Regions from separate parts of the Pseudoalteromonas sp. PAB 2.2 genome, predicted to be linked through region 2. Evidence: riboswitches for the same ligand, from Rfam matches in the RefSeq annotation. Region 2 holds a riboswitch; the other holds the start of a gene.
What was found. Region 2 has a riboswitch for cobalamin ahead of BWD47_RS17890 (ABC transporter ATP-binding protein). Riboswitches for the same ligand answer to the same signal wherever they lie in the genome.

Region 1 (3,175 bases), on a different contig from region 2:
ATCACCTACAATTAAAATATTAGCCATTGCGCTGTTTATTACCTAAATGAAAACCAAGTTTAATAATAAAGTAGCTCGAAGCACCTATAAAATCGGCAACAAAATCGGCAACTGAAGCTTGACGATAAGGCAGCATATCTTGCATAAACTCAATGGCAGCACCGTACCCTGCAAGCAATAATATTTGCACTATAAGGGGTAATTTAAACGCTTTATCCATCACCATAGCCAGTACGAAGAAAATGCCAAAATGCGCGACTTTATCAACATGTGGGAATAGGTTACTTACGCCTTTAATTTCTTTGGCGAAAAGAATAGTGAAGCCAATAATGCTGACTAAAAATATAATTTGGTATATGCGCCTAGTCACAATAAACCTTTAAACTGCCTAAAAAATGAATGGGCAGTATATCAAACAATTTTCGTATCGCACCTGAACGGTGTGCAGAAAAATGTAAAGATTTATAAAATTGACGTTATAATCCTAGGCATATTTATTTTAAAAATCTTGTTAGGAGAACCCCATGCCTTCATTTGATATTGTTTCTGAAGTAGAAATGAACGAAGCGCAGAATGCAGTGGATAATGCTAAGCGTGAATTAGAAACACGTTTTGACTTTCGTGGTGTTGATGCATCAATCGAATTAAACGACAAAGTCATTAAGCTAAAAGCTGAAGCACCACAGCAAGTTATGCAATTATTCGATATTCTTGCTGCGAAAATTTCAAAGCGCGGTTTAGACGTATCTAGTTTAGAGCTTAGAGATGAGTCGCGCAGCGGTAAATTCGTCATGCGTGATGTGGCACTTAAGCAAGGTATCGAAAAAGACGTTGCAAAGAAAATCGTCAAGTTGATTAAAGACTCAAAAATTAAAGTACAAGCCGCTATTCAAGGTGAAGAGTTACGTGTAACGGGTAAAAAGCGTGATGATTTACAAGAAGCAATGCAAGTTGTTCGTACTGCTGATTTAGGTCAACCATTCCAATTCAAAAACTTCCGCGATTAATTAATTTTATTGCGAAAGCACTGTCTGACTACGAACGCACAGCTCTACTAGAAGAGCGGTGAAGTTGTGACTAATCTAAAGCCAAACATAAACGTGTTTGGCTTTTTTATTTTACTTTCTATCTAAGTTCATTTAGAAGTTTAGACGTCCATTGACATTTATTCCTAAAATCATCACAATAGCAGCCTATTTTCAAGGTGCTTGCTGTATCTGCTTAGATACATGCTATTTCAAAGGCTGAAATAACAGCAAGATAATCGGGAAGCTGGTGCGTTTTCAAGGAGAAAACAATGCCAACACTGCCCCCGCAACGGTAATGCGTATGCTCAGTATATGCAGAGTCCGGAGACCGGCCTTGAATTAACTTACTATTTGCGTGTGCGGTGGGCACAGGCTAGGGGATATCATGCTATATAAATCTACGTTAGGCGTAGCGGTTGCTGCTGCGTTGTCTTTTTCTGTGTCTGCGGATGAGCAATCAATCGAGCACATCACAGTGACTGCCAATAAATTCGAACAATCTATTAATGAAGTCTTAGCGAGCGTTACAGTCATTGACCGTGCTGATATCGATGCAAGCTATGTTCGCGACTTACCTAGTTTACTGGCAACACAAGCCGGTTTCCAAATTAATGCTAATGGTGGTTTTGGGCAAAGTTCAGGTGTTTCACTTCGGGGTGCCAGCTCACGTCATACGCTTATTTTAATTGATGGTGTACGCACAGGTTCGGCAACGCTGGGCTATAAAAGTATTAGCAATATTCCGTTAAACAGTATTGAACGCGTTGAGGTCATTAAGGGTTCTCGTGCTGCTGTGTATGGCTCAGATGCGTTAGCGGGTGTGATCAATATTATTACTCGTAAAGCACAAAATACCACCTTGGATATCACCTTTGGTTCAGATTCTTACCAAGAGTACCAAGTGGCTACTGGTGGTCAGATTGCAGACGTCGATATTTCTGTTAATGCAGGTTACGAAAAAACAGACGGCTTTGATGTATTGCAAGGTGTAGCGCCTGATGAAGATGGCTATGAAAATAAAAACCTTGGTTTTAACCTAGGCTATCAAAATGAGCGGCTAGGGGAGCTTTTATTACAGGGTCAGTACTCAGAAGGTGAAGCGCAATACGATAGCTCTTTTAGTCCTGCTGATAGTACAGTAGAAAAAGGTGAGTTCGAAAACTACCAAGCTTCATTAGGTTGGAAAAAAGCATTCGAAAAACACGCCCATGCGATTGATATTGCAATCTCTAGCGACAGTTCAGATGACTCGCGTATCGACTACACCGGTGCAACGGTGGTTGATAAGTTTGAGACAGAACGTGAGCAAATCGATTACAACGGCCAATATTTTTTAAATCAAAGTTTAACAATTAGCGGTGGTTTAAACTGGTATAAAGATGAAGTAAATACTAATTCTGGCACTTATCTAAAAGACAGTCGTGAGGTATTCGCTGCGTTTGTTGGGGCTTACTACGATGATGAGCACGTGCTGGCAAATCTAACGGTACGACAAGATGATGACCAACAATTTGGTGACGAAACAACCTATACGGCAGCGGTCGGTTATCATCTAAATGATATCGCGACATTCCGCTTAAGCCAAAGCACCGGCTTTAAGTCACCAACCTTTAATGATCTGTATTATCCCGGCTCTGGTAACCCAGAACTCAATCCTGAAACATCAGATAACCAAGAGTTAGGTTTGTCACTTAATGTGAATGATATCAGCCTAGATATCGCTATTTTCCGCAGTGAAATAGATAACAAAATTGCCTGGGCACCAAATGCATCCGGCGCTTGGCAACCAACGAATATCAATCAAGCTCGCCACGAAGGGGTTGAATTTAGCTTTAAAAACCAAGTGCTAGGTTTTGATCACAGCTTCAATTTTACCTACCTATCAGCAGAGGATACTGAAACAGGTAATGCATTGACCTATGTATCTAAACACAGCGTGAATTGGTCATTACATAAAGCATGGGGCGACTTTGATGCTGGTATTGATATGCAATATCGCGGTGATCGAGATGGCAAACTGACACACTTACCTTCATACACGTTATGGAACCTTGTGGGCCATTACCAAGCAACCGATAACCTGACCGTGTCACTTCGCGTAGAAAATCTATTCGATAGAGAATATAACGCCGTTGATGCGTATGGGA
Region 2 (3,175 bases):
TTTTGTTGATGAATATAGGATCTCGCTATGAATTTGTGATCCCTCCTGCGCTTGCGTGGGGTAAAAAGGGGAATGGTGGTAAAATTGGTGCAAATGCAGTGCTGCATTTTGATGTTCGCTTAATTCGTTTAGCCTAACTCGACACTGAGCTAGAAACGCGTTACCGTCTTGTATGGCTGATTAAGGATATTTATGGACGCATTTACTTCACGGGTTTACTTACTACGTCATGGCGAAATTGCAACTCCGGGCATTCTTTGTGGGCACGTTGATGTTGCTTTGTCAGATGTAGGCTATGAACAGATGCGTCTAGCAAGCGCAAAATTATCTCGCTTCGATGCTATTTATAGCTCTCCGCTAAAACGTTGTTCAACGCATGCAGAATTCTTAGCTCGTCAGCATACAATCAATGTGCAATATAACAATGCATTGAAAGAGTTTAATTTTGGTGACTGGGATGGCCAAGATTACCAACAACTTTGGCAACAAAATGGTAAACCTCATGTCGGTGATTTTTGGCAACATCCGTGGCAGGTTAAAGTGCCAAATGGTGAATTAATGGCTGACTTTTACGCGCGAGTCGAAGCATGGTGGCAGGCATTTTTAGTTTCGCTTACAGAGTCCAAACATACGCAATCATTAGTGATTAGCCACGCCGGTGTAATTAAACAAATCCTCGCTATTATTTGTCATATGCCTAAACAAACGAATACTCACCTTAATGTTTTTCATTTACCTTATGCAGGGTTAATAACGTTAGATGTATATATAGATGAACAAGGGCAAGTGTGGCCTAAAATAGTTTTTTAGCCATCTAGAGTGATATTCATTGAATTATTTACTTAGCCCGCCATAATATACCGAACTACCTCAAAATTTAGATTTCGGCGTTTTACAGGGGCTTTATATCAAGGCGTTACTTTGCAGCACGTTTATAAGTAACAACTTAGAAAGTAAGTTTTTGAACAACGCTCTGCGGGTTGGTATAAAGCGATTAATTCCGCGTTATTGATTTTAGGAAGGGAATAACCATTCTGTGTAATCAATTTCTTTTGCCTATATTGCTTTAATTCCAACAGAAACTCGCATCATGAGGTCGTTTAGGTATATCTATATGCTATGGAATGGGGTGAGATTCTCCAGCTGTTCCCGCAACTGTAATCCATGATGAACATGGTCAGCCAGATACTTAGCAACAACAATTAGTCTTATTATGCTAATACAGTAGAGTGTTTATCGATTTGAGCGATTTAATATTCAAACTAATTAGTATCATTGAGCGGGTCAACTCACGTTATCTACTGATATAGGTCAGTGCTTTCTGGTGCGTTGATAAAACTCGCCAAGAGAGTGTAATTTGCAATTAAAAAGCCAAGGCACAACCCCTTTAATTTCAGTATCTGATTTAAGCTGGGGAATTGCTGATAAAACAATTCTTAAATCAATCAATTTGCAGTTAAATGCAGGTCAATTCATTGGTTTGCTGGGGCCTAATGGTGCCGGTAAATCAAGTTTATTGCGTTGCTTATATCGCTATTTAAAACCACAACAAGGTGCAGTCTTTTTAGCTGGCGATAACATTTGGCAAATCAGTGCTGATGAATTCGCTAAAAATGTTGCTGTGGTTTTACAAGAGTCTCCTTCGCAATTTAATTTATCTGTTTTCGATGTAGTTAGTTTAGGTCTCACCCCACATAAAACCCTGTTTAGTGCGACTAATGCCGATGATAAAAAGCGTATTTATCAAGCAATCGAGCAGGTTGGTTTAAGTCATCACACACAGCAAAGCTTTGATTCACTTTCGGGTGGAGAAAAACAGCGTGCACTTATAGCCCGCTCAATTGTTCAGCAACCAAAGTTATTGATTATGGATGAGCCAACCAGCCATCTTGACGTTAAGTATCAAATTCAAATTATGGAGCTTGCTAAGTCACTTGATGTCACTGTGCTCGCTTCATTTCATGATTTAAATCTAGCTGCTAGCGTATGTGATGAGTTACTTGTTATCGATGAAGGTCAATTAATTACGCAAGGCACACCAAAAGAGGTGCTTACAGAGCAGCTGTTAAGTGATGTTTTTGGTGTTTGTGCAAGAGTGTCTGCTCATCCTCAGTCAACCTCGTTTGATGAGTTCGTGCCACATATTACCTACTATTACGGCTATAACAGACAGGAGCATCAAGATGACTGATAGGGTGCGTTTTAGTCTCTGTGTATGCGTTGCACTTGTCAGTTGCTTTTTAGCACTCAGTTTTGGTGCCGCGAGTACATCAATGAGTGATGTGCTGCATAGTTTAATCAGCCAGGGCAGTGATGAATTTATCCAGCGTATTATTTTGCAACTGCGCATGCCACGTATGATATTGGCGTTTTTAGCTGGAGCTGGGCTCGCGCTTGCTGGGCTTATATTACAAACCGTAACGCGAAACCCGTTGGCAGACCCTTACTTATTTGGTATTTCTTCAGGTGCCTCATTTGGTGTGGTTTGCTTTATATCGCTTACCGGTGTGAGTTTTGGCTTTAGTATGTCGATTGCTGCATTTTTGGGCAGCTTACTCTCTATGTTTTTGTTGATTGGCATTGCTGGGCGTCGCCATGTAGGGCAAGTTGAAGCGATGTTATTGGCGGGGGTCGCACTGTCATTTCTGTTTAGTGCTTTAACCAGTTTATTACTTTATTTTAGCGATCCTCAAGCGATTACAGCTATCTTATTTTGGACTATGGGAAGTTTTTCACGTGCTGAGTGGGGAACGCTCTGGATCCCGCTCACCGTAATCATTGCGTGTATGACGTTAATGATCGCTTTTCGTCGTCAGTTAAACGCTATGTTACTTGGTGATGAAAGCGCGGCAACACTGGGGATTCATGCTCAACGTTTTCGTATTTTAATGTTACTGCTTAGTTCGTTAATTACTGCTGTTTTGGTCGCTATGTGTGGGGGGGTTGGCTTTGTTGGGCTTATGATCCCGCATATTGTCCGCTACTTTACGTCGCAAGGCTCAAGCCACAACCTTTTAATGACGAGCCTTGTTGGTGGTACATTTATGGTATGGGTCGATGTGCTTTGTCGTACTTTACTGACTAATCAAGAATTGCCTGTGGGTGTGATCACTGCGGCTATAGGCAGTGTGTTCTTTTTATCTTTACTTTATTTTCGTAAACAGCGCAGGTAGCC

Region 1: another riboswitch for cobalamin. It lies ahead of BWD47_RS12850 (TonB-dependent receptor domain-containing protein); the one in region 2 lies ahead of BWD47_RS17890 (ABC transporter ATP-binding protein).

Annotation. Positions count from the first base shown of each region.
Region 1 is NZ_LYPI01000013.1:115,661-118,835, forward strand. It holds gene BWD47_RS12835 (ketopantoate reductase family protein) at 1-27, opposite strand, end outside; gene BWD47_RS12840 (VanZ family protein) at 20-370, opposite strand; gene BWD47_RS12845 (YajQ family cyclic di-GMP-binding protein) at 525-1,007, shown strand; cobalamin riboswitch at 1,225-1,380, shown strand; gene BWD47_RS12850 (TonB-dependent receptor domain-containing protein) at 1,414-3,175, shown strand, end outside.
Region 2 is NZ_LYPI01000022.1:1,212-4,386, forward strand. It holds gene BWD47_RS17880 (FKBP-type peptidyl-prolyl cis-trans isomerase) at 1-137, shown strand, start outside; gene BWD47_RS17885 (histidine phosphatase family protein) at 193-810, shown strand; cobalamin riboswitch at 1,086-1,208, shown strand; gene BWD47_RS17890 (ABC transporter ATP-binding protein) at 1,358-2,191, shown strand; gene BWD47_RS17895 (iron ABC transporter permease) at 2,184-3,173, shown strand.